4 regions of the Ruoffia tabacinasalis genome follow, and region 2 is predicted to be linked to each of the others. Evidence: predicted binding sites of a transcription regulator. Region 2 holds the regulator's gene; each other region holds the start of a gene.
What was found. The regulator NrdR, encoded in region 2, represses ribonucleotide reductase genes. The targets are predictions, from matches to a motif close to ACACNATATATNGTGT.

Region 1 (7,615 bases), on a different contig from region 2:
GTATTTCTTCCAATTAACCGGTCCATTTTATTGGATTCTAGCAATTCTCTTTGTCCTTCGTTACACTCTCCAAGGTTTGGGAGATAGTTTTATCCCGACAGTCGCAGGAGTGATGGAATTAACGATGAGAATCATTGCGGCATTTGGTTTAAGTGGCCTTATCGGCTTTGCCGGGCCAGTTATTTCCAATCCAATGGCTTGGTTAGGTGCTGTACTTGCCTTAGTTCCAGCCTATTACAAACGCAATAAGAAGTTAGTTGAATTGCAACAGCAAAAAGCAACTCAATAAAGTTTAGTCAGTCGATGCATTGAATGCACCGGCTGATTTTTTATTATTTTGGAAAATATTTTAAAATCGCTTGACCTTGACGTAGCGTTAAGGTGTAATCTGTATGAAGAGGTGAGGAAATGAGTTATTCAATTGGAGAATTAGCAAAACTAGCCGGGATTAGTACAAGGACTTTGCGTCATTATGATGCGATTGATTTATTAAAACCTGCGTATGTCGAAGAGAATGGGTACCGAATTTATAGTGAAGATGAAGTGAAAATGTTGCAACAAATAATGTTTTACCGCGAATTTGGTATCACATTAGAGGAAATTCATGCGATTGTTAATTCTTCAGAATTTGATCGTCTTAAAGCGTTGGAAACACATTACCAACACCTCAAATCGGAAAAAGTCCGTATTAGTCAATTGATGAATACAGTCGAAAACACAATTAAAATATACAAGGAGGACTTAACAATGTCTAAAAAAGAATTTGAAGGCTTTAAAAAACAACAAATTAAAGCTAATGAAGAAAAATATGGTGAAGAAATCAGAGAAAAATACGGTGATGATGTCATTGATTCATCAAATAAAAAATTCGGAAATTTAACGCAAGAACAGTACGAACGTATTGAAAAGCTTAATGAAGAAATCAGTGAAGCTTTAGTAAATGCCGTACCAGAAGGGAAGCCTGAAAGTGCAGAAGGGCAACGAGTTGCTGAATTACATAAAGAATGGCTAATCATGGTTTGGCCAGATGATCTATACTCTGAAGAAGCACACATTGGCCTAGCTCAAATGTATACACAAGATGAGCGTTTCAAGAAATATTATGAAGATATTACTGAAGGTGCAGCAGATTACTTATACGAAGCAATCAAGGTATTTTACAATAAATAAGCGAAGACCTTAAATATTTAGAAAAATCGAGGCCTATGCTATACTTGTCTAAAGTAACAATCTGAAGTGAGGATGGATAGAGATGAGTCATAGAAATAAAGGTTTTTTAGCAACGATGTTATTCGCGATGCTATTCAACCCAATAAGCATAACAGCATCAGAAAATAGTTCTAGTACAAGTGATGAAGAACTGGAACAAGTAGAATTAAGTGAAGAGGATAAAGTGAATTATATTCGCTGGTTTGGAGCCTATGACGATCTGCCCCAAACACCTTTAGATGAATTGAAGTCTACATTTGAGACGCTCATTTCCGAAGGTTCAACCGATATGACTAAAGAAGAAGTCATTGAATTAGCGGGCGAGCCTGCTGAAACGTTTGATGCAGGTGCAAGTGAATTCTTATTGTATTATTCAATGAATGATGAAGAATCAGCTATTCTATATGCACAAATCTTCTCAGAAGAAAAGGCAGCGGAAGCAAGTAGTGGACAGGCAGCTTCGACAGAATCTGTTGAAAGTACAGAAACAGAAGAGGAATTCGCTGCGCCTTATTTAACAGAAGTGAATTTATTGTTAGTGAATGAGACGGCCTTTGAGCCATTAAACATTACTTTAGAAGAAATTGAAACTTGGCAAGATTCAGAGAGTGACAATCGTGAGTTTACTACATTTGAAGAGTTACAGGAATTAATTGGTGAGCCATCAGAGATAACTTATCGGTTCGAAGATGAAAGTTGGCTGTATGCTTGGATTCGAAATAGTGATGAAACTGACTCAATAGATTATGTCATGACTGAAGTCGATGCTGACGGGAATATTGTGGAACTCAATACGATTGAAGATAGCGAAGAGAGCAGTGAAAGTGTCGAGATTTCGAGCCTAGATGAATTTAACAACACTGACGAAACAGCTGAATAAGCAGTTTGAACTAATTACCGCTTAGGTTTACAACAATCATTGTGTAGGCCTAAGCGTTTTTTTAAATAAATGAATAAGGGAGTCATGAATATGAATCGAATTAACTTAATTGCTTTAGGTGTCAAAGATATCGGTAGGGCAATGAAATTTTATAAAGATATCGGCTTTAAAACCTATGAAGAGGCTGACAACCCACCGATTGTATTTTTTGATAATGATGGAACCAAACTAGAGTTATTCTCACTTGAAGATTTAGCCAAAGAAATAAATCCAACCAACCCCCCAGTCATTAATACAGGTTTTAGTGGAATCACATTAGCAATCAACTTTAAAACTAAAGTTGAAGTTGATGAATTTGTTAAACTGGTTGAGTCTGCTGGTGGGCCGATCGCGAAATATCCTAAACCTACGGATTGGGGCGGGTATAGTGGTTACTTCCAAGATCTTGACGGTTATTATTGGGAAGTTGCATATGGTGATAGCTGGAAGTTCGATGATAATAACATGCTAGTCATAGAATAATAAGTGTTGATTGAAGGAGCTGTGGTTGCAGCTCTTTTTTTATTGGGAAAATGGGTAAACCTGCAGTCGAATTCAATTCGAGTCCTCGATTACGACTAAATGTGCATTCGAAAAAAATCCGAGTGCTAGATTCCGGCTAAACGTGCATTCGAATTCAATTCGAGTCCTAGATTCCGGCTAAACACGTATTCGAAAAAAATCCGAGTACTAGATTACGACTAAACACGCATTCGAAAAAAATCCGAGTGCTAGATTCCGGCTAAACACGCATTCGAAAAAAATCCGAGTACTCGATTCCATCTATATACTGGTCCTATAAACGTGGACAACTAGAGACATGCCCGTTTCATTCGTGGACTAAGTTCATTTCTGTCATTATCATCGTAGACAGAGTTTTATTGCACAAAAAAAATCATCTCCAATCCTTTCACATCGCAGTTACTTACAATTTTAAATAAATAATATTTATGAAAACGGTAAAAAATCCTCGACTAACACAATATATGTGCTATTATTATTAAGTGAACACTATATATTGTGTTGAAGGAGGATGGAAATGGAGCAAACATTTAAAGGTATTAAGGAAAATATAACAAATACAATCGTTATCAAACGAGATGGGCGAGTTGTAAACTTTAATCCGAATAAGATAAAAGCAGCGATTAACAAAGCATTTACTCATGTATATTCAAGCGAGGATGCTGAAATATCGGAATTAGTTAAAGACATCATCACTAAACTATCAAATAGATATGGTCAAGAATTGACGATTAATCAAATACAGCGAGTAACAGAAGAGGTACTAGTGGCCTCTGAATACAACGAAGTTGCCCAAGCTTATATTAGCTACCGGGTACAAAGAGAACAAGAACGCATGTTATCTGTCGATATCAATGAAAGTATTAAAGCCCTAACTGCAAAAGAAAGTACACTAGTGAATGAGAATGCGAATAAAGATAGTCGTGTCTTTAATACACAAAGAGATTTGACTGCAGGTGTCACGGCTAAAGCAATTGGGTTAAAAATGCTTCCTCCTCATGTAGCTAACGCTCATGTAAAAGGACAAATTCACTACCATGATTTGGACTATCAACCATATGCACCGATGACAAATTGTAGTTTGATTGATTTTGAAACAATGTTTAATGAAGGATTTACAATAGGAAATGCCCAAGTCGAGTCACCCCAATCGATCCAAACGGCTACGGCACAAATGGCTCAAATCATTGCCAACGTTGCAAGTAGTCAGTACGGAGGAACTAGTGCAAACCGAATTGATGAGATTTTAGCTCCTTATGCAGAGAAAAATTATCATAAGAATTTAAAGATGGCGCATGAGTGGATTGAAGATGAGGATAAACAAAAAGCATTTGCGAAGAGTAAGACGAAAAAAGATATTTATGATGCGATGCAAAGTTTGGAATATGAAATTAATACACTTTATACTTCTCAAGGACAAACGCCTTTTACGACACTTGGCTTTGGTCTAGGGACTTCATGGATTGAAAGGGAAATCCAATTTGCCATTTTGAAAGTTAGATTAGAGGGCTTGGGTAGCGAGAAAAGAACTGCCATTTTCCCTAAACTTGTCTTTACTTTAAGAGACGGAGTGAACTTAAAAGAAGCAGATCCGAATTATGACATCAAACAGTTAGCACTTGAATGTACTGCTAAACGAATGTACCCGGATGTTCTAATGTATGACAAATTAGTTGAGTTAACAGGCAGCTTTAAAGTGCCAATGGGGTGCCGCTCATTTCTGCAAGGATGGAAAGATGACAATGGAAATGAAGTCAATGACGGTCGTATGAACTTAGGGGTTGTCACATTAAATTTACCGAGAATAGCGATTGAATCTAGCGAGAACAAAGAGCAATTTTGGTCAATATTAGAGGAAAGACTCGATATTATGACTGCCGCTTTAGTATATCGCGTTGAAAGAGTGAAGGAAGCTTTACCAGAGAATGCCCCCATCTTATATCAATATGGAGCATTTGGTGAACGATTGAATGAAGACGAATCCGTTGATAAATTATTTAAAAACAAACGCGCAACAGTGTCGCTGGGTTATATCGGATTATATGAAGTGGCAACTGCTTTTTATGGTCCCGATTGGGAAGAGAATAAAGAAGCTAAAGATTTTACACTAGAAGTGATTAAAACTCTTAAAGCCAAGGCAGATGAGCTAGGTGAACAGTACGGTTATCACTTCAGTGTGTACAGCACTCCTTCAGAGAGTTTAACAGACCGATTCTGTCGGATGGATAAAGAACGATTTGGATCGATTCCTAATATTACTGATAAAGATTATTATACGAATTCTTTCCATTATGATGTCAGAAAAAATCCAACCCCCTTTGAGAAAATCGAATTCGAAAAAGACTATCCACAATACTGTAGTGGCGGGTTTATTCATTACTGTGAATATCCGAATATGCGTCAAAATTTAAAAGCGTTAGAAACAGTTTGGGACTTTGCTTATGACAAGATTGGGTATCTAGGAACGAATACACCGATTGATCATTGTTATGAATGTGATTTTGATGGAGAGTTTGAAGCGACCGAACGCGGTTTTAAATGCCCTCAATGTGGCAATCAAAATCCTGACACATCAGACGTTGTAAAGAGAACTTGTGGCTATTTAGGCAATCCACAGAAAAGACCGATGGTGCGTGGAAGACATAAAGAAATCAACGCACGGGTGAAACACATTCCCAATAGCATTGTGAAATTAAAACGCAATCAGAAAGCGAAATTAGCAAACGACTCAAGGAGCGTACTCGAATGAAAAATCCAAAACCCAAAGAATGGCTAGCTGAAGATTTAAGTCTAGGTAAGATTGCGGATTACAAACCGTATAATTTTGTGGATGGTGAAGGAGTCAGATGCAGCCTTTACGTCAGTGGTTGTCCCTTTGCTTGTGTCGGTTGTTACAATCGTGTCGCACAAAACTTTAACTACGGGACACCTTATACGCAAGAACTAGAAGAGCGAATCATTGAAGACCTCGCTGTATCATACTGCCAAGGCTTAACATTACTAGGCGGAGAGCCTATGTTAAATACTAATATCGTAGTCCCTTTATGTAAAGCAATCCGAGAAAAATACCAACAAACAAAAGATATTTGGTCATGGACGGGTTACACATGGGAAGAATTACTGTTGGAATCAGAGGATAAGTTAGAACTATTATCATTAATCGATGTGCTAGTCGATGGTCGTTTTGACATTAATAAAAAAGATCTCACAAGGCAATTCAGAGGCAGTACGAATCAACGCATTATCGATGTCCAAGAAAGTTTGGCTCAAGGAGAAGTTGTGCTTTGGACACAATCGAATGGACAACCATACTATTGATAAACAAAAACAACAGTTCGAAAAATCAGACTGTTGTTTTTTTTGTTAAACTATAAAGCATCTTTGAAGAAGGCAGTACCTACACGTATGAAAGAAGCTCCTTCTGAAACAGCGATGGGATAGTCTTGGCTCATGCCCATGCTAACTTCGGTACAAGGAGCATTTGAAAAGTTACTTTGTCCCACTTCAACTTGTAACTCTTTTAAAGAACGGAAATATTCATGGATTTCCTCTTGGCTGGCATCAATAGGAGCCATTGTCATTAGGCCAATGATATTTAACTTATCATATGCTTCTAACTCTTTTAAAGTGTCAGCCAACGCGTCGGGTTGGAAACCAGATTTACTATCTTCACCACTCACATTAACTTGAATGAAACAGTTAACCGGCTGCTCAGCGCGTTTTTGAATTTCTTTTGCTAAAGAGAGACGGTCCAGAGAGTGGAGATAATCAATATCATTAATAATCTTCTTCACTTGTCTCGTTTGTAAATTACCAATAAAATGCCATTGAATCTCGTCATTAATATCTGCCAAATTTTCATATTTCTTTAAGAATACATCGGGGCGATTCTCCCCAAAGTGTTTTACTCCAAGAGCGTGCAAATCACGCATCGTTTTTTCATCAACGGTCTTAGTGACTGCAACTACAGTAGGTTCCTCGTTTCCAGCGGGTAGATGATTTTCAATCGTTTCTTGAATTACATTGATATTTGTTTTTAACGTTTGTTTCATTGTCACTTCGTTCACCAATCCTTTAATTATTCCTCTATTGAATTTATCAATAATGGTGGAGGGTGTCAATTTGAAGACATTCAAACAAATTCAAGAATAATACTTGCATTGAACAAATATCCATGTTAGTATTCTTTCGAAGTCGAGATAACACTTCATTGATCACTAATAAAAGTGAAAGACTTGACCTCTAAATTGATTCATGTTATTATTAATTCGAAATCGAGATGTAAACATTTAAAGTAAAATTTTAAATGCTTTTGCTCGGTTATAATTTTTAACTTATAATTCGAAAACGAGATAATAAAATATGAACAATCTTTCAGGAGGAGCAACAATGAATAGAACCGAAGAATCATTAAAAGCATTTGTAGGGATCCAAAGAACAAGCGAAACTTTAGATAGAACAGTTAGAAAAGACTCAAGAAAACACGGTCTAAACTTAAATGAGTTTGCCGTACTAGAATTATTATTGAATAAAGGGCCACAACCCATTCAACAAATAAAAGAGAAAATTCTAATTGCGAGCAGCAGTACTACTTACTTAATTGATAAATTATGTGAGAAGGGACTTGTTGAGCGAATTGTGAATGAACAAGATCGTCGTATCATTCATGCCTCTTTAACACCTAGCGGGAAAGAGTTAATTGAACGCATCTTCCCATCGCATGCTGAATTGATTAGAGAATCATTTGATAAATTATCGGATGATGAACTCACACAACTACGGTTCTTATTGAAGAAAATGAACGGCATAGACAACAAATAAAGGAGCGTTTTATTATGACGAACAATTTTGAACTTAAAGGAATTCACCACGTTACAGCGATTACGAATAGTGCTGAAAGAAACTATAAATTTATCACAGATATTTTAGGTATGCGTTTAGTTAAAAAGACAGTAAATCAAGATG
Region 2 (7,615 bases):
CCTATGATTGTGGAAGCAGCCATTGGCATGGGAATGACGGATAAAGAATTATTCTTTCGAATCTACCTGCCACTTTCTTCTAAAGCAATCTTTAGTGGGATTCGACTCGCCATGACTTCGAGTATCGGAATTGCGACCATAGGTGCGACAATTAATGCTGGAGGCTTGGGAACGATTCTCTTCTCAGGTTTAAGAACACAAGACATGGTTCAAATTCTTTGGGGGATGATTTTGACGGTTTTATTATGTATTGCGTGCAACTTTATCCTAAAACAGATTGAAAAATTTGCGTTAAGAAACTATGAATTGGAAGGTTAATTTGCTTATAAAAGTTTGAAATTAGTCGATGACTCCCAAATGTGAAAGCATTTGGGTATTTTAATATAATTCGGTATTTTATGTCCAAAGTATATAGAAATTTTGTTATAATTATAATATGTAGAAAGAGGTGCTTGCATGCCCGAGTTACCGGAAGTTGAAGTAAATCGAAAAGGTTTAGACAAATTAGTCAAAGGTAAAAAAATTAAAAATATTAACGTCTTTTGGAAGCGAATTGTTGTTCAATTTGAAGAGAATCCAAATGTCCTTCTGCCCTTAATTGATGAGACCATATTATCGGTGGACAGACGTGGTAAATACTTATTATTCCGTTTTCCTGATAGTTATTTAGTGTCTCATTTGCGGATGGAAGGAAAGTATTTTTATTTTCCAGAAGAGGAAGTACCAAAAACAAAAGACAAACATACGCATGTCATCATTGAATTTCATGACAAGAGCCAATTACATTATAATGATGTACGGAAATTTGGTAGAATGGAGTATGTTCCAAAAAATTTAATCAAAACATTCTTTGCTGAGCGAAAGATTGGTCCAGAACCAACGGAAGCAGAGTTTCATATAGAAGAGTTCAAAGATCAATTAGAGAAATCGAAGCAGCCGATTAAAACGGCTTTGTTATCACAAAAGATAGTGACTGGACTAGGGAATATTTATGTGGATGAAGTCTTATTTGAAGCACAGATTCACCCACAAACAGTTGGATCCCAACTATCAGATAAACAGATAAATACCTTGTATCATGCTATAATTAATATAATGAGTAAGGCAGTGGAACTTGGCGGATCAACGATTCGAAGTTACCGCAATACTGTTGGAGAAGCAGGGCGCTATCAGAACGAGTTAAAAGTATACGGTAAGACCGGTGAGCCTTGTGTCCGGTGTCAAACTCCCATTGAGAAAATCCGCGTAGCCCAAAGAGGGACACACTATTGTCCTGTATGCCAAAGATTATAACAGGAGATAAACGTATGAAAGCTATTGCTATAACAGGAAGTATCGCAACTGGAAAATCCACGGTTTCAAAATATCTAATTCAACAGGGTTATCCAGTGATTGATACAGATATTATTAGTCGCGTTGTGGTTGAAAAAGGTACTGTTGGCTTAGAACGATTGAAAGAAAATTTCGGAAACGATATTATTCAAGCAGATGGTACGTTAAACCGCAAAGCTTTAGGAAATATTGTGTTTAATGATGAAGCGAGTATTGAGAAACTCAATCAAATTTTACATCCGTTAATTTCTAAAGAATCTAAAGAAAGAATGGCAGCATATAAAGAAGAAGGTCATTCACTAATCTTTGTGGATATCCCTTTATATTATGAAGTGGATATTGACATTCCAACGGATGTCGTCTGGCTTGTATACGTCTCACCAGACATTCAATTAGAACGCTTAATGAAGCGGAATCAAATTGGTGAAGAAGATGCACGCCAACTTATTAGCAATCAAATATCGATTCAAGATAAGGCCAAATGGAGCGAAATCGTGATTGATAATTCAAACACACTTGAAGAGACACATAAACAAATCGATCAACTATTAAAAGCAGAGAATAACAAGTAATTACTTAAGGAGGTATGTACAATGCAATGTCCTAAATGTCAGGGTCAGTCATCCAAAGTGATTGACTCACGTCCGGCAGAAGAGGGTCAATCCATTCGTCGAAGAAGAGAATGTTTACAATGTGGCTTTCGCTTCAATACTCATGAGCGGATCGAGCAATCACCATTACTAGTAGTAAAACGCGATGGTACGCGTGAAGAATTTAATCGAGATAAATTAATGCGAGGCATTGTTCGAAGTGCGGAAAAACGGCCGATTGCGGTGGAGCAGATGAATGAACTTGTGAATCAAGTGGAAGAGTCCATTCGAGATGACGCTGACCAAGAGATCGAGACAAGCCGTATTGGGGAATATGTCATGCCTCTTCTTATGGAATTGGATGAGGTTGCCTACATTCGCTTTGCGAGTGTCTACCGTGAATTCCAATCGCGTGAGAGTTTCATGAAAGAATTAGAATCTATGGCAGGTAAGCATGGATCACAGATTGAGGAAGGTCAAGATCAAGATGAGCCTAACCATTAATCCGCTTCAACCCTTTGTTTTAAAAGGGCAAGCAGATATTTCAGCTAATTATCTAGAAAGTTTAACTCATTTATATCAACCAATTATCGGTCCAGAAAGTATGGGTCTATACTTAACGCTAATGTCAATGCCAACAACTGTTCACTTGGATAGTCGCAGATCATTACGTCATCAAATTTTACTACTTCACTTGAACATTGGTATTAAAGAATTGAATGAAGCACGGATAAAACTCGAGGCCGTCGGTTTAATGCGAACATATCGCGATATGAAATCAAATTCGAATCCCGTACATCAAACAATTCTCTATGATTTAAAGTTGCCCCTACTCAATCAAGCCTTTTTCCAAGATGCTTTATTAAGTACAGCTTTATTAAATCAATTGGGAGAGAAAGACTACGAAGAGTTAACAACACTTTTAACTGTAGAAGCGATTGATGAGGATCGTTATGCTGAGGAGACGTCCACCTTTCAAAAGGCGTTATATCCTATTCAAGTCAATGAAGCTGCTACAAAAGTTATTGACGAACAACCAGATAAAGTGCATAATTATGCACCTGGTTTAGAATATAGTCGTTTTATTTCTTATTTAATTTCTGAAGGAATAAACCATTCAGAATTAACTGAAGAATTGAAAGAACAGATTTATGCGATCCATGATATTTACGGCAATACAGAAAGCGAGTTAGCTAATCTAGTATACTTAGCTATGGATAAAACTACCGGAAATGTAAATTTAAATGACTTGAAGAAAATTGCTCAAAGACAAAATAAAAAAGCTGAATCGAATTGGCAACAAGACCAACTTGAGCCAAGGACGGAGTCGAACCGAACGTCTCGAATGTATACGAAAGAAGAAGTAGAAGACCGCAGACAACAATTAAAAGCGCAACATCCTGAATTAGCGCCAGGAGCGGTTCAATTGGTGATTTCGTGTGAACAAATGCCGAGTAATGCATTCTTGAATAAGATGAAGCAAGCCAAAAAAACTTTCGCAACCGATTCAGAGCATTTTTATATTAGAGATTTAGCAGAAAAAACACGTTTAAACGAACATGTTGTGAACTTTTTAATCTACTATCTTTTAGTGATTAACGACAGACCGAATATTTATAAAGGCGAATTGCAACGTGTAGCGAGTGAATGGGAACAAGAGGAATTAACGAATATCCCTAAGGCGATGCAATATGTGAAAGAACAACGCAAGAAGAAAGAAATCGAACAGAAGCAAAGAGAAAACCGTTCGAATTACAAGAAACGTGGACAATCCCAGCATCAAGAGATTATTCCATCTTGGTTGAAGGATAAGGAACAGTCCGTGCAACAACAAGAGACTCCTCAAACTGCATCTCAACCGCAATATAGTGAAGATGAGATGCGTAAGCGTCTGAATGAGTTAATAGGGGAAGAAGGTGATTCATAGTGCAAAAAATTAATCAAATATTGACTCGGTTTACGAGAGATCCAAAGTTTCAAGCAGATTATAAAGCGACCGTCGATTATGTCTTAAATCATCCCGATGTCAAAGCGTTTGTGAACCAGCATGAAGAGGCCATTTCTCAAGAAATGATTGAAAATTCGATTTCTAAATTGAATGAATTCGCACGGGAAATGGATCTATTAAGAAAAGGTGAACAAGGACAAAATCCTGGTTTCAAACCAGTCTTGTTCTTAAATTATAATTACATCGATGTATCATATGTGCCGACTAAGGCTTACTATGAGAATAAAGAGAAGCAGCAACAAAGAAGTTTATTAGATAACCGAATGATGTCTGCGGATGTAAGAGAAGCGACCTTGACTGAGTATTATGCCAATACAGAGTCGCGTAAGCAGCTTTTAGCAGAAGTGATCAGCTTTATAGATGAGTACAAGAAGAACCCACATCGTGCTCAAGGCTTATACATCTCAGGGGAATTTGGTGTAGGTAAGACTTATTTACTGGGTGCTTTAGCCAATGCACTAGTGAAGTTGAATAAAAGTGTGACGATGATTCATTATCCAACCTTTACAACGGAGATTAAATCGACGTTTGCTGATAATTCAACACAAAAAGTTTTAACGGATGTGAAGTCGGTCGATATCTTAATTATTGATGATATCGGAGCCGAAGCTAACACCGTTTGGGTACGTGATGAAGTATTGACGACCATTCTAGAATACCGTATGAAGGAGTCATTACCGACATTCTTTTCGTCAAACTTTAACTTAAAAGAGATCGAAAGCCACTTAGCTCACTCAAGAGATGGTGGTAACGAAACAATTAAAGCGAAGCGAATTATGGAAAGAATTCGTTTCCTAGCAAAAGAAGTCTCTCTTACAGGAGAGAACTTAAGACATAGAAATAGATAAGGAGGGATGATTTGAACCGTAATCCTGAAGAAGAATTAAAACAAAAGCGACTACTCATGATTTATTTTGGGATCGCCCTAGCCATTCAAGTAATCGTCCTTTTCATCTATTATTTTAGAGAAGGACAAACACAATTAGCCTTTCCAATGCTTTTGGGTATTTTTATTACAGGTGCTGGCTTGGTGACGCTTTCGCAGTTTGGTAAGCGACAATAGGACTTGTAATTCAATAAAAGTCATGATATAAATATGATATAGCTTTTGCTTTCATTAGGAAGTGAAAAGCCCTTAAATGAATAAACCACTTTACATGAAGACAACTTAGTAAACTCAATGCTCTCAGAGAGGGATGATTTGGTGCGACATCCTACATTGCTTTATATAAGACCCCTTCATATACTTTTACTCTGAACTCGGTTTCGATATTAGGAGTAGACGCAGATGCCCGTTAAGCTTGAATGAAGTTCATAGGACACTAATTTAGTGTCTCTATGGAAAAATTTGGGTGGAACCACGTAATAAATTTCACGTCCCATTGATTGAGTACACGCTCAGTCAATGGGATTTTTTTGTATATTTTATAAAAAAGAGGAGAATAGTCATGGACAAAATTAAATTAACGTTTCCAGATGGAAATGTAAAAGAATTTGACGCAGGTATTACAATTGCTGATGTTGCTGATTCAATTAGTAAATCACTTAAAAAAGCAGCTTTAGCAGGGAAACTAGATGGGGAAATTATTGATTACCATACACCAATTACCAAAGATGGTGCGATTGAAGTTATCACAAATAAAAGCCCTGAAGCATTAGAATTAATGCGTCACTCATCAGCGCATCTATTAGCACACGCGTTAACTCGTTTATACCCAGGAATTCAATTTGGTGTAGGGCCAGCGATTGAATCAGGATTCTACTACGATACTTATAAAGAAGATCCAATCACTGAAGAAGATTTACCTAAGATTGAAAAAGAAATGAAGAAAATCATCTCTGAAAACCACGACATCATTGGTCGCGTCGTTTCTAGAGAAGAAGCATTAGAAATCTTTAAAGATGATGCTTTCAAACTAGAATTAATTAAAGAACTTCCAGAAGATGAAGAAATCTCAGTATACCAACAAGGTGAATTCGTTGACTTATGTCGCGGAGGCCACATGCCTTCTACAGGTAAGATTAAAGTGGTTAAATTATTATCACTGGCTGGTGCATACTGGAGAGGGAATTCAGATAACACAATGATGCAACGTGTGTACGGTACAGCGTTCTTCAAACAAGATGAATTGGATGAATTCTTACGTTTACGTGAAGAAGCAAGAGAACGCGATCATCGTAAGTTAGGTAAAGAACTAGGCATCTTCATGATTAACCAAGAAGCGGGGCAAGGCTTACCATTCTGGTTACCAAACGGGGCAACAATCCGTCGTACCATCGAACGTTACATTATGGATAAAGAAATTAGCTTAGGCTATGAGCACGTATATACACCCATCATGGCTAAATCAGATTTATATAAAACTTCTGGTCACTGGGATCACTATAAAGATGACATGTTCCCATTAATGGACATGGGTGACGGCGAAATGTTGGCACTACGTCCAATGAACTGTCCACATCACATGTTAATTTACAAAAACGACATCCATTCATACCGTGAATTACCAATCCGTATTGCGGAATTAGGTATGATGCACCGTTACGAAAAATCAGGTGCCTTATCAGGATTACAACGTGTACGTGAGATGACATTGAACGACGCACATATCTTTGTACGTCCTGACCAAATTAAAGAAGAATTCAAACGCGTACTAAAATTAATTGAAGATGTATACAACGACTTCAATATTACTGACTACCGCTTCCGCTTAAGCTACCGCGATCCAGAAGATAAAGAGAAATACTTTGATGACGATCAAATGTGGGAAAAAGCAGAAGCAATGTTAAAAGAAGCGATGGACGAATTAGGTCTAGAATACTTTGAAGCAATTGGTGAAGCAGCCTTCTACGGACCTAAATTAGACGTGCAATTCAAGACAGCCATTGGTCTTGAAGAAACAATGTCAACAGTTCAATTAGACTTCTTATTACCAGAACGTTTCGAATTAACTTATGTGGGTGAAGACGGACAAAATACACACCGACCAGTAGTTATTCACCGTGGTGTTGTATCAACAATGGAACGTTTCGTTGCTTACTTAATCGAAGAATACAAAGGGGCATTCCCAACATGGTTAGCGCCTGTTCAAGCCGTATTATTACCTGTAAGTAATGATGCTCATGGTGACCGTATCGAAGAACTTTACCATGATTTAAGAGCGAAAGGTTACCGCGTTGAGATGGACTTACGTAACGAAAAATTAGGTTACAAGATTCGTGAAGCTCAAACGTCTAAAGTACCATACCAAATCGTTATTGGAGACCAAGAGGTGGAAGACGGCACAGTGAATATCCGTCCATACAGCTCTAAAAATTCTCAAACGATGACTTACGACGAGTTTGTTGAGTACCTTGAGAAAGATATCGCATCAAAAAGTCGTGACGCTGAATAATTTGAATAGTTAATAGCAGAACAGCTCAACCATTGTGGTTTATGACCATGATTGTTGAGCTTTTTTTGCTTGGGAGTGAGGGACTAAAGTGCCGACCACATTTTGCGTATCTCGTGACTTTACCATATGTTAGCGCTAAGCTTGTTGTATAGAGTGTATAACAACTTAAGGAGGATCATATTATGGCAAAAATACATATTAAAAGAGCTTACGATGATGCGAAAGACCAAGATGGTTTCCGTATATTAGTGGATCGTTTATGGCCAAGGGGCATTAAAAAGGAAGACTTA
Region 3 (7,615 bases), on a different contig from region 2:
TGATTCAAAGGCGATGGATGTACTAGTGGGAAGAACTCTGGCAAGTAATCTTCATAATGGCGAACAGTCTCTGTTAAATTTCGTTGACGTGTTTTTTTAAGATAATGCTTTTGTGAGTAGTTTCCAATTAGTAGAATCGTCTTCAAATTCGGCAACTCATCGATGATACGTGGATGCCATTTCGGTGCGAACTCTTTTCTAGGCGGAGCATCCCCAGTCTTAGCCTTACCTGGATAATAAAAGTCCATAGGTAGCTGAGCAATTTTATTTGATTCATAGAACTGTTCACGAGTCAGTCCCATCCAATCACGCAAACGGTCCCCACTCGGATCATTCCAGAATAATTGTGTTTCTTCCGCTTTGCGTCCTGGCGCTTGTCCAATGATCGCAATTGTTGCTTCTTTTGGCGCTTTGAATAAAGGGGGGACGCCGCGTTCGGTATAGGCCCGATTTAATTCATCTTCCATGATTTCTTGATAGATCTTATCCATCATACAGTTTGTCATCCTTCCATTTAATTAACAAGTTGTCCACAATTTATTTTATGTTAAAAATTAAGCCTATATTCCTATCAATATAGGTTAATATTTCTTAAAATATGTGATAAATGCTTCAATTTATCAACAATTAAGTAGTTATCAACAGCTAGGTCTGTGCATAAGTCTGTTGATAAGTCATTTTTCTGTGCATAGTTATAACTTATGAACAGATGTTCCCGTTTTTCTGTGGGTTATACACATTAATCTGTGGATAACTTTCTTTTTTTCTTCTTTTCACGTAATTCTCTAAAGAAATTGGTTAAAAGTTGTCCACATTCATCAGCTAGGACCCCTTTGATCACTTGAGGTTGATGATTAAACCGTTCGTCTTCCAGTAGATTCATTAGGGTTCCCCCGCAACCTGCTTTTAGATCTGCTGCTCCGTATACCACATTTTCCACACGTGAATTAATAAGGGCACCCGCGCACATGGGGCAGGGCTCTAATGTGATATACATTGTTGTCCCTTCTAATCGCCAGGCATCAAGTGCTTTATTGGCGGCTTGAATTGCCTTAATTTCTGCATGCCCTGTAGCATCTAACTCCAACTCTCGCACATTATGTCCTCTGGCGATAATTTCGCCATCTTTAACGATAATCGCGCCAATCGGGACTTCTGCCTTCTCCTTTGCTACTAACGCTTCTTTTATCGCTTCTTCCATCCACTTTTCGTGCTCTAAACGCACGGCTTCTTCTAATTCAATTGCTTCTAACATATTTCACCTCGGATTGTTTACTTCTCTTCATTCGTTATGCACAGCTTTAAGTATTTTCATACACAAAAAAACCGAGCAAACCACTTCACTCTTCAGTGTACATGATTCACTCGGATTTATTAACTCTTTTAGAGATTATTCAAAATACTCTTGAACGCGGTCAGTCACGTCAGAAGACATGTCTTTTGCACGATCCATAATTGAAGAGAACGCATCAGATGCTTGGTCTTTCACGTTTCCAGCACCACTTGCTAACTTAACGATTGTGTTTACTTCAGAATCACTTAAGTTATCAACAGCATTTACTAAACTATCTGAACCATTTAATTTATGTTTTACAAATAATTTAGCGCGTTCACGGTTCACAACACCTTCAACTCTATGACGAACGTCATCGTTATAGTACATCATTGCTGCAATTCCAGCAACTGCCGCAGCTGAACCTAGTAATACTAAGCCAAGTGACACATTATTTCCTTTTTTACTCATTTAAATTTCCTCCTTTTATGCTATATAAATTTATAACATCTTCATATTCAATTGATAAGTATATTATAGCATAAAACGCTATCACAACCTATTAATACGCCGTGGCTGGAAGCAATATTTTATAGTATATTGCGGTAAGATACTATTAGAACGCATTATTGTATTAAATTTATTTTTAAAATTGATAGTTGAAAATTTATTTAATATCGCTTAGCCTCATCTAGCAAGATTTGTGCGAACAAAAGGCGAACAAAAAACTATGACAATAATTTTATCCTAGCATAATACGACATGTTGGGTTAGAATACAGTAGCAGCACAATATATAGTGCTAACGGAACATTTTCACAAAGGGGTAATATAAATATGACTCAAACAACAGATCAACATGTGACATGGAACAAAGAACAATTAAATGAAGCTATCGAAGCATTTCCGCAAATCTTCCCTATGACAAGCGATATGAATATTACGCACAGTGGGGTTTCAAGAATGGTTATGTTAGATCGCTACTCATTCAAAGATGCAGCTAAATCAACGTTAGCGGTTGGAGACCTTGTTATCCTAACGGTTAAAGCAGATCCTAAATACCCTGCGAGAGGGATTGGGATTGTGCAATCCATTGATACGGCTAACAACGAAGTCCTTATTTGGATTGAAGAAGAATACCGTGGTTCGTTAGAAGATAAAACTGAACAAAAGACCGGACTTGTCACTCGCAAGATCGAAACGATTGATAAACCGTTAGAAATTTATTTTGAACAGATCGCAAAGCGTACTGCCAAAGGTCTTTCGGATGTTGAAACAGATGCGGTTAAACGCGAAGAATTAAATGGTCAATACTATACACAATTGAAAGAAATGAATTTTGTTCCCGCGGGTCGTGTGCTTTACGGAGCAGGAACAAATACTGATGTAACTTACTTTAACTGTTATGTGATGCCTTTCATTCCAGATTCACGTGAAGGTATTTCAGATCACCGTAAAGAAGTCATGGAAATTATGAGTCGCGGAGGCGGCGTGGGTACGAATGGTTCAACACTACGTCCAAGAAATACGCTCGCTCGTGGGGTGAACGGGAAGTCATCTGGTTCAGTTTCTTGGTTGGATGACATCGCTCAACTAACACATCTTGTGGAACAAGGTGGTAGCCGTCGTGGTGCACAGATGATTATGTTAGCTGATTGGCATCCAGATATTATTGAATTTATTATCTCAAAAATGCAAAACCCGCGCGTTCTACAATACTTAATTGAACAAACAGATGATGAACAAATCAAAACTCTAGCCAAAGAGAAATTAAAATTCACACCTTTAAATCAAGCAGAATTATCAATGTATGAAAATATCGTTCGTTACAAATCAATGCCTGGTTTAGGTGGCTTCTCAGAACAAAATATCAAAGACGCTGAAGCTAAACTGCGTGATGGCGGTACTTACAGTGTTAATAATCCTGATTTCTTAACAGGTGCAAATATCTCCGTGACTTTAACAGATGACTTTATGGAAGCCATTGAACAGGACGGCGACTGGACATTAAAATTCCCAGATGTTGAGAACTATACACCTGCTGAAATGGCTGCTTATAATGCAGAATGGCCAGACCACGGTGATGTACGTGAATGGGCTGACCAAGGATACGGCATTAGAGATTACCGTACGATTAAAGCGAAAGAACTTTGGAAATTAATTAATATTTGTGCAACTTACTCAGCTGAGCCTGGAATTTTCTTTATTGATAATGCGAATAAAGATACAAATGCGAAAGCATACGGTCAAAAAGTTGTTGCGACAAACCCATGTGGTGAACAACCTTTAGCACCATACTCTGTATGTAACTTAGCTGCCGTTAACTTAGCGAATATGGTAAATAAAGACACACATACTGTGGATTATGACCGATTAATTGAAACAGTGAAGACTGGTGTACGTATGCAAGATAACGTGATTGACGCGACACCGTATTTCCTAGAAGAAAATAAAAAACAAGCCCTGGGCGAACGTCGTATCGGTCTAGGTGTTATGGGCTTAGCTGACTTACTCATCTATACTGAACACGTTTATGGATCAGCAGAAGGAAACAAAATTGTTGATGAGGTATTCAAAACAATCGCAGTATCTGCTTACGAAGAATCGATTGCTTTAGCAAAAGAAAAAGGCAGTTTCCCATTCTTAATCGGCGAAAATGATGAAGAAACTCAAGTTCTTCGTCAAAAATTCGTTCAAACAGGCTACATGCAAAAAATGCCGGATCATATCCGTGAAGGTGTCTTAGAACACGGTATTCGTAACTCACACTTACTAACTGTCGCTCCAACTGGAAGTACAGGAACAATGGTTGGTGTAGCAACTGGATTAGAACCTTACTTTGCTTTCAAATACTTCCGTAGTGGCCGACTAGGTAAATTTATCGAAGTGAATGCTGAAATTGTTCAAGAATATCTTGATGCACACCCAGAAGCAGACGCTGAAAATTTACCAGAGTTCTTCGTTGAAGCTATGTCACTTGCGCCAGAAGCACACGTTGATGTTCAAACAACGATCCAAAGATGGGTTGATAGTTCAATTTCTAAGACTGTAAACGCACCTAAAGGTTACCAAGTCAGCCAAGTTCAAAGTATTTACGAACGCTTATACAAAGGTGGCGCTAAAGGTGGAACGGTCTATGTGGATGGGTCTCGTGACTCACAAGTATTAACACTTGCGGCTGAAGAGAATGAAGCAGAAAATATCGAATTATTCCCAATGGAAGAGGCGCGTATCGTTGATGACAGTAACGAATTAAGACAATTAGTTGACCTAGCTGAGTCAGAGCACGTTAAAACACTGGGACATACAGATGACGTTGTTTTTGGTTCAGATATCGGAGATACTTGCCCAATTTGTCGTAGTGGAATTGTTCAAGATATTGGTGGATGTAATACATGTACTAACTGTAACGCACAATTACGCTGCGGTTTATAATAAGGAGTATACTCATGCAAATTTACACACGGACAGGTGATCACGGTACCACTCGCATCATCGGTGGAAAGTCTGTTCATAAAGATAGCCAACAAGTCGAGGCTTACGGAACGGTGGATGAATTAAACAGTATTATCGGGATGATTGTTGCTTTAGAAGAAACGCCTAGTGATATGAAAGAAGAGCTCATGCGCATTCAACACTATTTATTCGACTGCGGTAATGACTTAGCAACACCCGAAAAACATGATAAGTATCCATATCGTACGAATGCAGACCTGGTAACTTGGTTAGAAAGCCGCATCGACGAGTATGCACCGATCCCTCCAACAGTTGAATCATTTATTTTACCAGGTGGAACACAACTCGCTGCTCAACTTCACTTTGCACGCACCGTTACAAGACGCGCCGAGCGTCGGATTGTTAGCTTGCAACAAGAACAGACGATTAATCAGCACGTATTAAAGTTTATTAACCGTCTATCTGATTACTTCTTTGCCCTAGCACGTGTGGCCAATACCCAAGCTGGTGTCGAAGACGTCTTGTATGAACGAAGCGGACGTGTCTTCCATACTGAATTGACAAAAAAAGATATACCAAAATAATTTCAAAAGAGCCATCAGAAAAATTTCTGATGGCTCTTTTATGTGTTACAGTTTCAACGTTTCCTATTCGTTATCCTTTTGAAGTCATAAATCGTTTTTGAATAATTGGCACCAGCGTCGGCTCCAGCACTAAAAAGAAGGCCACATTCCCAGCCGCATGCATTAAATCAAATGAAATCCCTTGGGCATAATAAACCCAGAAATTAACGACACCAAACATTTGTGATGAAAATAGTGAAATAACAAACCCGTAAATTAATCCAGTCGCTCCAGCGAACAGCGCAAAGATTACTCTTCGCGCACTCTGATGGTCCTTTAATCGATTGTATAAAGCCTTTAGAGCACTTGTAAGTAATACAATGATGCCATAGGCCATAATTTGATAAAGTGTCCAAGGACCCATTCCAAGTAGCATATTCGAAATGACCATCGAAGTGATGGCTACTAGGAGTCCATCCAAAGTTCCCATCGTTAAAGTAATAATTATTAAAATCACTGTGACAGGTTGTACATTTGGTATAAATTGAAAGGCAATTCGCCCAATATGACACAGAGCGGTCAGTAAGGCCAGTACTGCTAGACGCTTAACTGTGAAATACTTACTCATCCTTCGAAGGCTTCAAGTTTCCACTCGACTAAGTCACCGTCTGATAACTCTAATTCAGCCGCTCCAACTTCAGCCATCTCTCCGTTTAAGTCAAACAACCAGTATTTCCCTGCCTCTTCATCTTGTTCATGTCCGTTAATTGCAGAGATAAAGCCGTCAGCTTCTTCAAGTTCATAATGCTCTTTCATCACATCTAATAGAATCGCACCTTCTTCAACTTCTAGAACTTGTTCGCCTTCGTCAATTTCTTCTCCATCAACTGTTACTGATACAGTCACTTCAGCTAATACCGCTTGTTCACTTGATTCAACCGGTGTTGAAGTAACTTCTTCTGTCTGTGTCGTTTCACCACAACCAACTAATACTAAAGTTGACGCTAATAATAGTAACCATTTTTTCATTCTAAATGCCTCCCATATGATTTTGTGACAGATGACAGTATTCACTTCAAACTATTTGGAGAGAAAAGCATGGGTTTATTCGAATGGATCGGATATCACTCACTATTTTGCCTCGAAATAGTATGTCGGATAAGTATGCTTGAATAAAGATCTGACTCCATGCTTTTCGCATGATTACAGTGGCGGGACCGTCTCGGAATTTAACCGAACTTCCATATTCAAACTACTTTAAATTTGTATCTATCTCTCTTTATAATAATTATTAATGAAGGACAATGCAAGTTAATTGTCAGTAAAAATAATTGGTCAAATGATGAATTGAGTATTATAATCTTTATATTCGCATTTTTTGATTGCAAATTTTTAGACGAAGGAGTTAATTGATTGGACAATTTTATGATCGGATTCAATGCAGTCATGCCAATGATGCTTTACATGGCTTTAGGTCAGTTTTTTACACGCGCAGGTTTCATTAAACAAGACGCTTATGCTCAGTTTAATAAAGCGATTTTTTCTATTTTACTGCCATTGAATTTATTCTCAAATGTTTATAATACGAATATTGCGACGGATTTTAATGGGTTAACTTTATCTTTTAACATTATTTTTGCTATTGTTGCATTTATTATTTTGGCTTTTATTGTACCTATTTTCGAAAAATCAAATGCAAAACGAGGGGTCATTCTTCAAGGTTCGATTCGTTCAAACGCGATTTTATTCGGTTTACCAATGGGAATAGCTTTACTCGGTCAAGAAAATTTAGGGATGGTAACGATTGTTCTAGCAACCATTGTACCTTTAAATAATATCTTCTCTGTAATTGCTTTTTCAATTTATACTGATGAGAAATTCTCATTGAAACGAACAATTAAACAAGTATTGACTAACCCAATGGTTATCTTTACTTGCGCAGGGGTAATTGTTGCGGTATTAGGATTCAAGTTCCCTAATGTGATTGAAACGACGATGGGAAATTTAACACGTATGACGACGCCGCTTGCACTCATTGTTATGGGTGGAACGTTTAACTTTGGTAAATTAAAGGATGCTGACTGGTCTCTTTACGGAACTGTTCTTGCACGATTAGTAATTATTCCTACGATTGCTTTATTTATTGCAGGTGGTTTATTAGACTTTCGTGGAGCTGACTTAATATCAGTCTTAATCGCGACGGCTGGACCAACGGCTGTATCTAGTTATGCTCAAGCAGTTGTCGCCGGCGGTGATGGCGATTTAGCAAACCAAATTGTTGTCTTCACAACGGTCGCTTCAATGTTCTCGCTAGTTGTGTTTAT
Region 4 (7,615 bases), on a different contig from region 2:
AAATATTTAGAACCTAACAACAAGGAGTATCTATGTTTTTATCTTTTTTCGTTGCAATATTATTAATTGTTTTTGACCAAATTGTCAAGTTTTTGACGGTAACAAATTTACAAGTAGGGGAATCAGCTAGAGGAATTGCGAATGTTTTCGATTTTTTCTACTTACGTAACGATGGTGCTGGCTGGGGCTTGTTCTCGGGTCGAGTGAATTTCTTTTTAATTATTACCGTGTTGGCTGCTGCTTATATTATTTATTTGATCTTCAAGAATCGTGACCATCATTTTATAACTCGTTTAAGTTACGGTTTAATTCTCGGTGGAGCCGTTGGTAATTTTATCGACCGAATTCGTTTAGGTTACGTAATTGATATGTTTAGACTCAAGTTTATAGATTTTCCGATTTTCAATGTAGCGGATGCTGCACTGACAATCGGAGTCGTATTACTTATTATCGTAATATTATTTTTTGAAAATACAGAGGATGTTTTATAATGACAAAAATTAAAGAAACAAAAAAATTTGAATTACAAGGCGAAGTAGGTCGTTTAGATAAAGTATTAGTAGACTTATTATCTGAAGAAACTTACAGCCGTTCTACCATTCAAAAATTATTAAAAAATCAGCATATTACTGTTGATGGCGTGCATCAAAAAGCAAATTACAAATTAAATGGGAGTGAAGTAATTAACGTTGAAATTCCCGAAGAAGAGCAAATGGATATCTTACCTGAGGATATCCCATTAGATATCGTTTATGAAGATGATGATGTCTTGGTTATTAATAAACCGATTGATATGGTTGTTCATCCGTCAAAAGGACATCCAAGTGGAACTTTAGTGAATGCTTTAGTGTATTATTTAGATGATAATTTATCTAATAATGAAGATACTGTCCGTCCAGGGATCGTACATAGAATTGATAAGGATACTTCTGGGCTCATCGTTGTAGCTAAAAATAATCATGCACATCAAAAACTTAGTGAGCAATTAGAAGACCACTCAATGGGACGTACGTATGTTGCTTTAGTCAATGAAGTGATTGAAACACTTACAGGTATCATAGAAGCGCCAATTAATCGTGATCCGAGTAATCGTATTAAATACACGACCAATCATGCAGGTAGATACGCGCTCACTCATTTTGAAGTACTAGAAACTTTTGCACATAATACACTCGTTAAAGTTGAGTTAAAAACTGGACGTACACATCAAATTCGTGTCCATTTAGAGTTTATTGGGCATCCAATCGTCGGTGATCCCTTGTATCGTCAAGGTGTAGGCCAAATGAAAGGGCAATTAGCGAGACTTGATGATGGCCAGTTCTTACATGCCCAGTCGCTTCATTTTGTACATCCAACATCTGGGGAAGCAATGAATTTCGAAACAGATTTACCAGATCGATTTGAAGAAGTTTTAAGAACTTTACGTTAAATTAGGCATTGTATTTATATTTTGTCTCAAAATATGATAAAATTAGTTATATTGCCATAACAAGGGGGTATTAATGTGTCAATCAATGATAAAATTCTCGATAAAATACGTAATTTGTTATCACTTGCTGAAGACGGTGGTAATGACGAGGAGAGTCAAACAGCCTTATTAATGGCCCAAAAATTAATGCTTAAATATAAAATTTCTCAAGATGAGTTAAATGAAGGTGGAAAGCAAGAGATTATTATCAAATCCCTTTCTGTATATAAGCGATTATATTGGTGGGAGAAAGTGTTAGTTAAGATCATTTCTGAAAACTTCAGAGTGATGTTTTATGTGCAGAGTAACCGTCTACCACATCAGAAGAGCGTGCAAAGAAAGCTTGTTCTAATGGGTTACCCTGAAGATGTTGAGTTGGCTTATGAAGTGTTTTACTTAGCTGCTGAATCAATGAAGCATTATGCAGGAATTCATATTAAAGATAATAATGAAGATTCTACACTCGCTCAAGCTCAAATTCGAAAAGCCTACTATCAAGGGTTTATGGATGGTTTAGACCATAAATTTGCCAAGCAAAGAGAAGAGATGGCAGATGATAATGAGAAGTTTGCTTTAATTATCAAAACTCCTCAAGATGTTGTAGATAAGTTTAATCAAGAAATTAATGGTTCTTTAGCCTTTAAACAACCTGATTTAAGTCGAAATAGCCATGCCTATCATGATGGTTATGACCGTGGACAAAATGTTTCTTTAACGAATAAATACTTAGACCAATAAATGATAGACTAGATGTTTAAAGCACTGCAATTTTTGTAGTGTTTTTTTGTATTTCCATAAAATTTTATACCTATAAATATATATGTAGTAATAATAAAGGGTAACGTTTTCAAATGTCGATGAATATTGTTATAATCACATTAACAATAATATATTATGAGGTGAACAAATGACATACTCAAGTATTGAAGAACAAACTCAAATTTATGATGATTTAACAGAATTATACCAACAAATAAAAGCTGAATCTGAAACTGAATTTAAAGCCATTGATAAATATATCGAACGAAACGAATTTCGTGAAAGTGCTAGGAATTTGTTTGCTTATCTTGCTTTAAGAAGACGAGATATCCGATCATTACAAGCAGATTTATCTTCATGGGGTCTATCAAGTTTAGGTAGATTAGAGTCTAGAACGTTATTTACTTTAGAGTCTGTTATTAGACGTTTAGGAAATACAATTGGCAAAGATATGGAGATTGAAGAACCTGAATCAAAACAATCAACAGCTGGAAGAAACAGACTTGCTCAGAATACACAATTGTTTTTTGGAGATGCGCCAAGAGAAAGAAATACACGCATTATGGTGACAATGCCTACAGAAGCATCTGAAGACAAGGTGCTTTTGAAAGAATTAATTGAGAGTGGGATGAATGTTGCTAGAATTAATGCAGCGCATGACAATGAAGATACTTGGAGTGCCATGATAGACAATATTCATGAAGTAGCCGAAGAATTAGATAAAAAAGTAAAAATATTAATCGACATTGCCGGTCCTAAAATTAGAACGGATTGGGTCTTTACAAAATTTAAGAAACCCAAAGTAAAAGCAGGTGATTTAGTTCGTATGACTAAAGATTATGTAAATTTACCAGCTCTTGATGACGATATTAAAGTGACTATCGGTTGCAGTATACCTCAAATTTTTGAGCAATTATCAATTGATGATCCGATTTTGATTGATGATGGGTCCATTGAGCTTGAAGTGAAAAAAATTGGGGAGTCAGAAGCTTTACTACTAGTAAAGAGAGTCAGAGGTGGCTCTGTAAGAATAAAGGCTGAGAAAGGCCTTAATTTCCCTAAAACAGAGTTTGATATCGATGTCCTAACTGATGAAGACCGAAAAGCGATTCACTTTGCCGTTGAACATGCGGATATGATTGGTTGTTCATTCATTCGAACTACGGATGATATTGAAGAAATTCAAGCAGAAATTGAAAAAATGAATCGACCATTGAATGACATCCCATTAACTTTAAAAATTGAAACAGTTCAAGCAATGAATAATTTACCAGAAGTGATTCTAAAAGCTGGAAGTCGAAACCCAGTATCTGTCATGATTGCCCGCGGAGATTTAGCGGTAGAAAGTGGTTATGTGAGACTTGCTGAATTACAACAAGAAATCTTATGGATTTGTGAGGCAAGTGATACTCCTGTGATATGGGGGACAGAGGTAATGGCTTCAATGCTGGATGAAGGAATTCCTTCTAGAGCAGAGGTGACCGATGCCGCTGAAGGGAGCCGTTCTGAGTGTGTCATGCTTAATAAAGGCTCTTATATGTCAGATACAGTTCAGATGCTTAACGATATCTTAATTAAAATGGAAGAACACCAATATAAGAAAACACCTACATTAAGATCATTAAATGTCGCAAAGATTAAATTACCATAATAGATATACTAAATATTAACGGAAATTTATAATATATTTAGTATTAAATTAGACACTTTTAGTTATAATATGATTACTAGACTAATTTTGAGGTGATTTTTATTAAACGCTTTCTACTATTAACATCAATACTCGCGACTCTCTTGCCTTATACAAATTCTTATACGCCAAACACGGCAGTACTTGCTCAAGATACTTTGTCAGTACAGGAAAGAAACGGAGTAGACGAGGACGAAACAGAAAAAGATAATGAAGATGACAGCCTGAAACCCGAAGATATTGAAGGTGCGGTCATTCATGAACCAGTTTTACCAACTGACTACGATGAAGAGGAAATCGAATCCTTGCCAGAAGATGGGACAGAAGCAGGCTATACTGAAGAAAGCCTAAACGTGAATGGTTATGAGTTTTCTTTTAAAGACATGCGAGGAAACGAAGGCTTCGGTGATGATTTTGATGAATTAAATGAAGTCTTGAATGAAAACCGAGTGGCTTATGTAGGTCAAAATAATATCAATACATTTTTTGGTCATTACTATGATTTATCGGGTACAGGCGTTTTTAATCCATTAGCGGATCAAGGTCTGCTAGAGGTTGGAACAGAAGTGGTCATTACAGATGAAGATGGTTTAAGTAAAGGTTATGAAATTACTCAAACGATTGAATTTCTACATGAAAATCAACAAAAGCAATTTTACGGTGATGATTATATGCCTGATTTAGCCTACTACGGTAATGGTGATGATATGGTATATATTCAATATTGCCGTTGGGATATTCAGACTGGCCTATTAATAACAAATATCGGCTACCGCATTTGGTAATATTGTCATAACCAATATCAGAGGAATGAATCATGTTTTATAACGTGATTGATTTCTTTTTCTAATTCATTATCAATGTGAGACATTGAAATATTTAATTTAAAGTAGGGATATAGATGCATGTACATGTCTTGACAATCACCTTTATAATTAATGATGCTTATTCTTTAAAAGATAAACGCCGCATCGTCAAAAGTATCATTCAAAAGAGTCAAGGTCGATTTAAAGTTTCAGCAGCAGAAGTTGCATTTCATGATATATTAAATCAAAGTGAACTTGCTTTCGGGATTGTTACAAGCGATGCAAAGTTAGGCAAGAAGCGTTTAGAAGATATATTTGCTTTTATAGAAAGTACTTATCCAATTATGGTCACAGAATATAATATTACAGAAATGTAACTTTTTAGGAGGAAGAATATGGAATACAAAAAATATTTAACTTTATTACAAGATGACATTGGTGCAGCTGTTTTTTCAACAGTTGACAGTGAAGGATTACCGCAAGCACGTTATATTAATGTAGGCGTCGGGAATGAAAAAGGAATCTTCTTCATGACATCACCTAAAACTGGCTTTTACCAGCAATTAGAAGCGAAACCTGAAGTATCGATTACGGGCATGGCTAAATCTGAGAAGGGTATAGAAGTCATTCGCGTGAGTGGATCTATCCGCAAAGTTGGAAAAGAACATTTAAAAGAAATTCTAAAAGATAATCCATATGTTAATGATGTGTATCCAGATGAAGCAGACCAACAATCTGTTCAAGCATTTCAACTATTTAAGGGACATGGTAAATATCAACATCTACAAAATAAAATCGTCGAACATTTTGAATTTGATGTAAAAGATTAGCTATTCAGGGCGTCACTTTTTAACGAGAGTGACGCCTTTAATATTATAAATTTATGTGGAATAATTAACTTGAATCCATCGACAAAATTCTGTATAGTTTCATAGGTGCGTCTAAGACAATTTTAAATATTTACTTGATAACACAATATATAGTGTTATAATTTGTAAATAGACACAACATGTTGTTGTATGGAATAAAGGAGAGGAGTCGATGGCGATTATAGTTGTTGGTGGAATGATTGGTGCTGGAAAGACAAGTGTAGCAAAATTAATTGGTAATGCACTTGGTTCAGATATTTTTTATGAAAATGTGGATGACAATGAAATACTTCCATTATTTTATACCGCATCAGAGGAAGAACAAGAATTAAAAAGATATTCATTTTTATTACAGTTAGAATTTTTAAGTAGCCGTTTTTATAGTATTAAGGAGGCACTTGTTCACCGTAATAACGTATTAGATCGTTCAATCTATGAAGATTGGTACTTCGCGAAAGTAAACAACGACTTAGGTCGTATTTCAAATCTTGAGTTTAGTATTTACGAAAAGCTTTTGACAAATATGCTTGAAGAATTGGATGAACTACCTAAAAAATCTCCCGATTTAATGATTTATTTAACAGGCTCATTCGATACAATCTTAAAGAGAATCGGCATTCGTGGTCGTGAATTTGAACAAGATATCAATTTAGTGAACTATTATGAAACACTTTGGAGTGGCTACGATGATTGGGTAGATAATCACTACCACGCATCACAAGTAATCAAAATTGATATTGATAAATACGATGTCGTTAATAACCCTGCTGATGCAGAAGTGGTTATTGAACTAGTAAAAAATAAACTTGTTGAGATGGGTCAATTAGAACCTGCGACAAAATAAATACATAAAAAATCACCTTAAAGAGTTAATCTTTGAGGTGATTTCTTTGTTTAAGGATGAAGTATTAATCAAAAATTTTACCTGGATTTAATCGATTGTCAGGATCAAATGCCAATTTAATTTGTTTTAAGTAATGCAAATATTCGCTACTCATCACTTGTTTAAAGTATGGCTTTTTAACTAAACCAATACCATGTTCTGCAGAAGGTACACCACCGACTTCAGAGACATAAGCATATAAATTCGTCAGTATTTCATGTTTTTTCTCTTGCCATTCATCTTGGGTTAAGTCGCCTCGTAAGATAGAAGAGTGAATATTACCATCTCCTGCATGGCCAAAACTAATGAAATTTAAACCACTATTTGCTTCGACTTCATGTGTATATTTGAAAAAATTCACAAATTCATTCACAGGAACGGAATAATCTAGAGGCTCTTGTTCAGAAATTGTTAGTATTCCTGCTAATATATTATCGCGTAAATCCCATGCAGTTAAACTATCTTCTTCAGAAAGCACTAAAAACTCAACTGCATTATGATCATGAGTAATTTTTTCTAATCGCTGAGCTTCTTCTTGAATGACCGCTTCTTGCATCCCATCAAAGGTCATTAATAAGTAGGCAACTCCTTTTTCACTTGGGAATGTTTTATTCAAGAGTTGTTCACTATATGCGATGGCACGACGTTCGAAAAACTCAACAGCCGTGATATCCAAACCATTCCGCAAGATAGAAAGTACTGCTTCCGCCGCATCGTCTAAAGAAGGGAAGGCGGCGATATAGGATTGTTTAAACTTAGGTAAGGGAATCACTTTTAAGTAGACTTTAGTAATGATTCCTAAAGTTCCTTCCGAACCAATAAATAGATGATTTAAGTTATAACCTGAACTGTTCTTAATCGCTACACTACCTGTCTCAATAACGTCACCGTTAGCAAGGACGATTTCCATTTTACGAACGTATTCACGGGTTGTACCATATTTAACCGCGCGCATACCACCAGCATTTGTAGCTACATTACCACCGATCGAACCGTGTTTTGCTCCAGGATCTGGTGGGTAGAAATAACCTTTGGATTCAACAAATTGTTGAACTTCACCATTAGTGACACCAGGATCTACAACTAAAGTTAATGTATCTAAGTCGAAGTCAATAATCTGATTCATCTTGCTGAGATCAA

Region 1: the regulator NrdR is predicted to act here: its motif matches at 3,137-3,152, upstream of nrdD (anaerobic ribonucleoside-triphosphate reductase).
Region 3: the regulator NrdR is predicted to act here: its motif matches at 2,060-2,075, upstream of ACFO5Y_RS00265 (vitamin B12-dependent ribonucleotide reductase).
Region 4: the regulator NrdR is predicted to act here: its motif matches at 5,694-5,709, upstream of ACFO5Y_RS04600 (deoxynucleoside kinase).

What each region holds. Positions count from the first base shown of each region.
Region 1 covers NZ_JBHSHQ010000066.1:21,590-29,204, forward strand. Annotated here, with positions in the region: gene ACFO5Y_RS10670 (MATE family efflux transporter) at 1-289, shown strand, start outside; gene ACFO5Y_RS10675 (MerR family transcriptional regulator) at 409-1,170, shown strand; gene ACFO5Y_RS10680 (hypothetical protein) at 1,253-2,089, shown strand; gene ACFO5Y_RS10685 (VOC family protein) at 2,180-2,611, shown strand; gene nrdD (anaerobic ribonucleoside-triphosphate reductase) at 3,168-5,399, shown strand; gene nrdG (anaerobic ribonucleoside-triphosphate reductase activating protein) at 5,396-5,968, shown strand; gene ACFO5Y_RS10700 (YggS family pyridoxal phosphate-dependent enzyme) at 6,019-6,702, opposite strand; gene ACFO5Y_RS10705 (MarR family winged helix-turn-helix transcriptional regulator) at 7,040-7,471, shown strand; gene ACFO5Y_RS10710 (VOC family protein) at 7,486-7,615, shown strand, end outside.
Region 2 covers NZ_JBHSHQ010000011.1:99,634-107,248, forward strand. Annotated here, with positions in the region: gene ACFO5Y_RS02395 (ABC transporter permease) at 1-318, shown strand, start outside; gene mutM (DNA-formamidopyrimidine glycosylase) at 457-1,293, shown strand; gene coaE (dephospho-CoA kinase) at 1,308-1,904, shown strand; gene nrdR (transcriptional regulator NrdR) at 1,926-2,426, shown strand; gene ACFO5Y_RS02415 (replication initiation and membrane attachment family protein) at 2,410-3,849, shown strand; gene dnaI (primosomal protein DnaI) at 3,849-4,778, shown strand; gene ACFO5Y_RS02425 (hypothetical protein) at 4,790-4,993, shown strand; gene thrS (threonine--tRNA ligase) at 5,379-7,325, shown strand; gene ACFO5Y_RS02435 (DUF488 domain-containing protein) at 7,508-7,615, shown strand, end outside.
Region 3 covers NZ_JBHSHQ010000004.1:34,577-42,191, reverse strand. Annotated here, with positions in the region: gene ACFO5Y_RS00280 (uracil-DNA glycosylase family protein) at 1-491, opposite strand, end outside; gene tadA (tRNA adenosine(34) deaminase TadA) at 740-1,255, opposite strand; gene ACFO5Y_RS00270 (hypothetical protein) at 1,391-1,744, opposite strand; gene ACFO5Y_RS00265 (vitamin B12-dependent ribonucleotide reductase) at 2,110-4,707, shown strand; gene ACFO5Y_RS00260 (cob(I)yrinic acid a,c-diamide adenosyltransferase) at 4,722-5,312, shown strand; gene ACFO5Y_RS00255 (ECF transporter S component) at 5,383-5,919, opposite strand; gene ACFO5Y_RS00250 (DUF4430 domain-containing protein) at 5,916-6,320, opposite strand; adenosylcobalamin (AdoCbl) riboswitch at 6,414-6,560, opposite strand; gene ACFO5Y_RS00245 (AEC family transporter) at 6,705-7,615, shown strand, end outside.
Region 4 covers NZ_JBHSHQ010000028.1:57,760-65,374, reverse strand. Annotated here, with positions in the region: gene lspA (signal peptidase II) at 33-491, shown strand; gene ACFO5Y_RS04630 (RluA family pseudouridine synthase) at 491-1,429, shown strand; gene ACFO5Y_RS04625 (DUF2786 domain-containing protein) at 1,505-2,206, shown strand; gene ACFO5Y_RS04620 (pyruvate kinase) at 2,376-3,878, shown strand; gene ACFO5Y_RS04615 (sortase family protein) at 3,971-4,702, shown strand; gene ACFO5Y_RS04610 (DUF503 domain-containing protein) at 4,819-5,100, shown strand; gene ACFO5Y_RS04605 (pyridoxamine 5'-phosphate oxidase family protein) at 5,119-5,553, shown strand; gene ACFO5Y_RS04600 (deoxynucleoside kinase) at 5,765-6,436, shown strand; gene ACFO5Y_RS04595 (FAD-binding oxidoreductase) at 6,501-7,615, opposite strand, start outside.